2 regions of the Bacillus cereus group sp. RP43 genome follow, and region 2 is predicted to be linked to the other one. Evidence: a T-box and tRNA genes for the amino acid it is inferred to sense, from the RefSeq annotation. Region 2 holds a T-box; the other holds one or more tRNA genes.

Region 1 (3,261 bases), 2.1 Mb from region 2:
TAGAAGTGAGAATGCCGGTATGAGTAGCGAAAGACGGGTGAGAATCCCGTCCACCGAATGCCTAAGGTTTCCTGAGGAAGGCTCGTCCGCTCAGGGTTAGTCAGGACCTAAGCCGAGGCCGACAGGCGTAGGCGATGGACAACAGGTTGATATTCCTGTACCACCTCTTTATCGTTTGAGCAATGGAGGGACGCAGAAGGATAGAAGAAGCGTGCGATTGGTTGTGCACGTCCAAGCAGTTAGGCTGATAAGTAGGCAAATCCGCTTATCGTGAAGGCTGAGCTGTGATGGGGAAGCTCCTTATGGAGCGAAGTCTTTGATTCCCCGCTGCCAAGAAAAGCTTCTAGCGAGATAAAAGGTGCCTGTACCGCAAACCGACACAGGTAGGCGAGGAGAGAATCCTAAGGTGTGCGAGAGAACTCTGGTTAAGGAACTCGGCAAAATGACCCCGTAACTTCGGGAGAAGGGGTGCTTTCTTAACGGAAAGCCGCAGTGAATAGGCCCAAGCGACTGTTTAGCAAAAACACAGGTCTCTGCGAAGCCGTAAGGCGAAGTATAGGGGCTGACACCTGCCCGGTGCTGGAAGGTTAAGGAGAGGGGTTAGCGTAAGCGAAGCTCTGAACTGAAGCCCCAGTAAACGGCGGCCGTAACTATAACGGTCCTAAGGTAGCGAAATTCCTTGTCGGGTAAGTTCCGACCCGCACGAAAGGTGTAACGATTTGGGCACTGTCTCAACCAGAGACTCGGTGAAATTATAGTACCTGTGAAGATGCAGGTTACCCGCGACAGGACGGAAAGACCCCGTGGAGCTTTACTGTAGCCTGATATTGAATTTTGGTACAGTTTGTACAGGATAGGCGGGAGCCATTGAAACCGGAGCGCTAGCTTCGGTGGAGGCGCTGGTGGGATACCGCCCTGACTGTATTGAAATTCTAACCTACGGGTCTTATCGACCCGGGAGACAGTGTCAGGTGGGCAGTTTGACTGGGGCGGTCGCCTCCTAAAGTGTAACGGAGGCGCCCAAAGGTTCCCTCAGAATGGTTGGAAATCATTCGTAGAGTGCAAAGGCATAAGGGAGCTTGACTGCGAGACCTACAAGTCGAGCAGGGACGAAAGTCGGGCTTAGTGATCCGGTGGTTCCGCATGGAAGGGCCATCGCTCAACGGATAAAAGCTACCCCGGGGATAACAGGCTTATCTCCCCCAAGAGTCCACATCGACGGGGAGGTTTGGCACCTCGATGTCGGCTCATCGCATCCTGGGGCTGTAGTCGGTCCCAAGGGTTGGGCTGTTCGCCCATTAAAGCGGTACGCGAGCTGGGTTCAGAACGTCGTGAGACAGTTCGGTCCCTATCCGTCGTGGGCGTAGGAAATTTGAGAGGAGCTGTCCTTAGTACGAGAGGACCGGGATGGACGCACCGCTGGTGTACCAGTTGTTCTGCCAAGGGCATAGCTGGGTAGCTATGTGCGGAAGGGATAAGTGCTGAAAGCATCTAAGCATGAAGCCCCCCTCAAGATGAGATTTCCCATAGCGTAAGCTAGTAAGATCCCTGAAAGATGATCAGGTTGATAGGTTCGAGGTGGAAGCATGGTGACATGTGGAGCTGACGAATACTAATAGATCGAGGACTTAACCATATAATATGAAGCAATGTTATCTAGTTTTGAAGGAATATATATTAAAAATTCCTTTTGACATTCTGAAAAGAATGTGTATAATGATAAAAGTCTGGTAATGATGGCAGAGAGGTCACACCCGTTCCCATACCGAACACGGAAGTTAAGCTCTCTAGCGCCGATGGTAGTTGGGACCTTGTCCCTGTGAGAGTAGGACGTTGCCAGGCTTATATTATTCCGCAGTAGCTCAGCGGTAGAGCTATCGGCTGTTAACCGATCGGTCGTAGGTTCGATTCCTACCTGCGGAGCCATTATGCTTCCATAGCTCAGCTGGTAGAGTACTTCCATGGTAAGGAAGAGGTCACCGGTTCAAGCCCGGTTGGAAGCTTGGGAAAAGTTTTTATTTTTTTGGCCCGTTGGTCAAGTGGTTAAGACACCGCCCTTTCACGGCGGTAACACGGGTTCGAATCCCGTACGGGTCATCACTTTTGGAGGATTAGCTCAGCTGGGAGAGCACCTGCCTTACAAGCAGGGGGTCGGCGGTTCGATCCCGTCATCCTCCACCATATATTTTTAAATGTCGGAGGGGTAGCGAAGTGGCTAAACGCGGCGGACTGTAAATCCGCTCCTTCGGGTTCGGCAGTTCGAATCTGCCCCCCTCCACCATTTTCTTTAAAATAACCTGAAAGGGTTTATTTTTTTGAAAAGATAACCATACTAGTAAATATTAATGGGCTATAGCCAAGCGGTAAGGCAACGGACTTTGACTCCGTCATGCGCTGGTTCGAATCCAGCTAGCCCAGCCATTTACGAGCCATTAGCTCAGTTGGTAGAGCATCTGACTTTTAATCAGAGGGTCGAAGGTTCGAATCCTTCATGGCTCACCATTTTCGCGGAAGTAGTTCAGTGGTAGAATACAACCTTGCCAAGGTTGGGGTCGCGGGTTCGAATCCCGTCTTCCGCTTAAGTACTAAGGGGCCTTAGCTCAGCTGGGAGAGCGCCTGCCTTGCACGCAGGAGGTCAGCGGTTCGATCCCGCTAGGCTCCATATAAATAGGGAAAGCTTACATCATTTGATGTAAGCTTTTTTTGTGTTTAAATTCCACTCCAAAAGGCAACTTTTCCGTATATCGTTTAAAATAAAAAAAAGGATTGGATAAGGGGGAGGTAATTATGAAAGTTGTCATTGCATCGGATTCATATAAAGAAAGCCTGAAAGCTATAGAGGTATGTGAAGCTATTGAAAGAGGCTTTGCAGCAATTTTTCCTAAAGCAGAGTATGTTAAGGTACCAATTGGAGATGGAGGCGAAGGAACGGTTGAATCTCTTGTTGGTGCTACAATGGGGAAAATTATATCACTTAATGTGACAGGGCCGCTTGGAGAGAGCGTGCAAGCCTTTTATGGTATGTCTAAGGATAAGAAGACAGCATTTATTGAAATGGCAGCAGCATCAGGATTACAACACGTTCCAATTGAAAAGAGAAACCCACTTATTACAACTACAAAAGGGACAGGTGAACTTATATTACATGCATTAGATCAAGGAGCTAAACACATTATTTTAGGGCTTGGAGGAAGTGCTACAAATGATGGTGGGGCTGGTATGCTATCTGCCTTAGGCGCAAGATTTATAAATAGGAAAGGT
Region 2 (3,261 bases):
GTTAATCTATTGACTGCTAGACAGTTTGATGTGAAAAGGAAAAGAGGACCAATTGTTTTCTAATAAACATGTAATTAAGTGAAGACGTCATATACCCTTTCATGTTAATATATTTAAGTTATAATAGGAGGCTTACCCTTTTGTATTGTACGGTAGAAGCAGTGTGAGCTTGAAATTTTTTATGAAAAGGATGTGCCTAACTTGCGTATAAATAAATTTATTAGTGAAGCTGGAAAAGCGTCTCGACGTGGAGCAGATAAGTTAATTAATGAAAGAAGAGTAATTATTAACGGTAAGGTTGCAAAAATTGGTGACCAAGTAAATCCAGGTGATGACGTACGAGTAAATGGAGAGCAACTTCGTATTGCTCGAGACCATGTGTATATCGCTTTAAATAAACCAGTAGGTATTACATGTACAAGTGAAAAAGCCGTAAAAGGTAACATTATCGATTTAGTGAATCATCCTTTACGAATTAATCACATCGGACGTCTCGACAAAGACTCAGACGGTTTAATTTTGTTAACGAATGATGGCGATATCGTTAATGAGATTTTACGTGCTGAAAACAAACATGAGAAAGAATATATCGTTTCAGTAGATAAGCCGATTACACCGGAGTTTTTAGAGAAAATGGCAGCAGGTGTTAAAATTTTAGATACAAAAACGCTTCCTTGTGAGATTACACAGTTATCAAAATATGAGTTCCAAATTATTTTAACACAAGGGTTGAATCGTCAAATTCGCCGTATGTGTGAAGCTTTAGGTTATCAAGTATACACGTTAAAACGTACGAGAATTATGAATATTGAGTTGAATAATTTACCAGTCGGACAGTGGAGAGATTTATCGAAAAAAGAGAAAAAACGCCTATTTTCAGACTTGAATTACGAACCACAAGATTGGTAAAAAAGAGAAGTGGAAACCAAAAAATGTTTTTGGTTTCTTTTTTTTGAATAAAAAATATATTTTTAACACTTGTAAAAATAAAATGAATAGGATATAGTAAATAACAATTAATGGATGTACTTATAAAAGCAAAGAAAAGGACACGAGTTATTTTAAACGGTTATACAGAGAAGGAAGGAAAGCTGAGAACTTCCTAACGCAGAAAAATAACTTACCACCTTAGAGCTGCACTGGGGAAATCAAGTAACTAGTGCCGTGTAAACGACGTTACCGTAAAAGAAGCCATTATGTTTTTTGTGATGGGAATCTGGGTGGAACCACGAATATAAGCATATTCGTCCCTATTTATTAGGGATGAATATGCTTTTTTATATTTAATTTCATAATAAGCGAAGAAAAGGACACGAGTTATTTTAAACGGTTATACAGAGAAGGAAGTAGAGCTGAGAACTTCCTAACGCAGAAAAATAACTTACCACCTTAGAGCTGCACTGGGGAAATCAAGTAACTAGTGCCGTGTAAGCGACGTTACCGTAAAAGAAGCCATTGTATGTTTACGATGGGAATCTGGGTGGAACCACGGGTAAAAGCACACTCGTCCCTATTTTAGGGATGAGTGTGCTTTTTATTATGAAATGGAGAGATGAAAAATGAAAGAACAGATGATTGAAATTAAATTTCCAGATGGTAGTGTTAAAGAATTTGCGAAAGGAATTACTTTAGAAGAAATCGCTGGGGCAATTAGTAGTAGCTTGAAAAAGAAAGCAGTCGCAGGAAAAGTTAATGAGCAGTCTTTTGATTTACGCCGAAACATTGAAGAGAATGCAGAAGTAGAAATTATTACTATTGATTCAAATGAAGGTGTAGAAATTGCAAGACACTCTGCGGCACATATTTTAGCGCAAGCTGTGAAAAGAATTTATGGTGACGTGAAGCTTGGAGTAGGACCAGTTATTGAGAATGGATTTTATTATGATATGAATCTTCCAAGTAGTGTAAACGTAGAAGATTTACCAAAAATCGAAAAAGAAATGAAAAATATTATAAAAGAAAATATAAATATAGAGCGAATAGAGGTTTCTCGAGAAGAAGCAGCAAAACTGTTTCAAGAAATGAATGATCACTTGAAATTAGAGCTTTTAGAAGCAATTCCTAATGAGGAAAGTGTAACACTATATAAACAAGGTGAATTTGTAGATTTATGTAGAGGACCACATTTACCATCTACAGGTTATTTGAAAGCATTCCAATTAACTCACGTTTCAGGTGCATATTGGCGAGGAGATAGTAACAATCAAGTGCTTCAGCGTATTTATGGTGTTGCATTCTCTTCTCAAAAAGAATTAGAAGAGTATTTACATTTTGTTGAAGAAGCAGCAAAAAGAAATCATCGTAAGTTAGGTAGTGAATTAGAGTTATTTATGTTTTCTGAAGAGGCTCCAGGAATGCCGTTTTACTTGCCGAAAGGACAGATTATCCGCAATGAATTAGAAGCATTTTTAAGAGAAATTCAAAAAGAGTACAATTATCAAGAAGTGCGTACTCCATTTATGATGAATCAAGAATTATGGGAGAAGTCAGGACACTGGGGACATTATAAAGATAATATGTATTTCTCTGAAGTAGACAAAAAAAGTTTCGCATTAAAACCGATGAATTGCCCAGGACATATGCTTATGTTTAAAAATAAATTGCATTCTTATCGCGAATTACCGATTCGCATGTGTGAATTCGGTCAAGTACATCGACATGAATTTAGCGGGGCTTTAAACGGGTTATTAAGAGTTCGTACTTTCTGCCAAGATGATGCTCATTTATTTGTAACACCAGAACAAATTGAAGATGAAATCAAATCCGTAATGGCCCAGATTGATTACGTATATAAAACTTTTGGATTCGAATATGAAGTAGAACTTTCTACTCGTCCAGAAGATTCAATGGGTGATGATAAATTATGGGAGCAAGCGGAAGCGGCATTAGCAAATGTATTACAAGCATTAAATTATAAATATAGATTAAATGAAGGTGACGGTGCATTTTACGGACCAAAAATTGATTTCCACATTAAAGATGCTTTAAATAGAAGTCATCAATGCGGAACAATTCAGCTTGATTTCCAAATGCCAGAGAAATTTGATTTAAATTATATAGATGAAAATAATGAAAAAAGAAAACCGGTTGTCATTCACCGAGCAGTTTTAGGGTCTTTAGACCGTTTCTTAGCAATATTAATTGAACACTTTGGAGGTGCGTTCCCAGTATGGGTGGCACCAGTTCAAGTGAAAGTAATTCCAGTTTCAAATGCAGTGCATGAACAATATGCAAATAGGATTGCAGATAAATTAGCACAAG

What was found. A T-box is a leader RNA that pairs with one kind of tRNA and senses whether it is charged. The one in region 2 lies ahead of thrS (threonine--tRNA ligase), so its partner is inferred to be a tRNA-Thr.
Region 1: it encodes a tRNA-Thr, which carries the amino acid that the T-box ahead of thrS (threonine--tRNA ligase) is inferred to sense. The anticodon was not compared.

The regions. Positions count from the first base shown of each region.
Region 1 covers NZ_JARVHQ010000001.1:4,998,748-5,002,008, reverse strand. Annotated here, with positions in the region: rRNA gene QCI75_RS25925 (23S ribosomal RNA) at 1-1,636, shown strand, start outside; rRNA gene rrf (5S ribosomal RNA) at 1,727-1,842, shown strand; tRNA gene QCI75_RS25915 (tRNA-Asn) at 1,852-1,926, shown strand; tRNA gene QCI75_RS25910 (tRNA-Thr) at 1,931-2,003, shown strand; tRNA gene QCI75_RS25905 (tRNA-Glu) at 2,026-2,097, shown strand; tRNA gene QCI75_RS25900 (tRNA-Val) at 2,106-2,181, shown strand; tRNA gene QCI75_RS25895 (tRNA-Tyr) at 2,198-2,281, shown strand; tRNA gene QCI75_RS25890 (tRNA-Gln) at 2,347-2,421, shown strand; tRNA gene QCI75_RS25885 (tRNA-Lys) at 2,427-2,502, shown strand; tRNA gene QCI75_RS25880 (tRNA-Gly) at 2,508-2,579, shown strand; tRNA gene QCI75_RS25875 (tRNA-Ala) at 2,590-2,662, shown strand; gene QCI75_RS25870 (glycerate kinase) at 2,788-3,261, shown strand, end outside.
Region 2 covers NZ_JARVHQ010000001.1:2,916,484-2,919,744, reverse strand. Annotated here, with positions in the region: gene QCI75_RS15295 (pseudouridine synthase) at 202-909, shown strand; T-box leader at 1,032-1,255, shown strand; T-box leader at 1,293-1,515, shown strand; gene thrS (threonine--tRNA ligase) at 1,560-3,261, shown strand, end outside.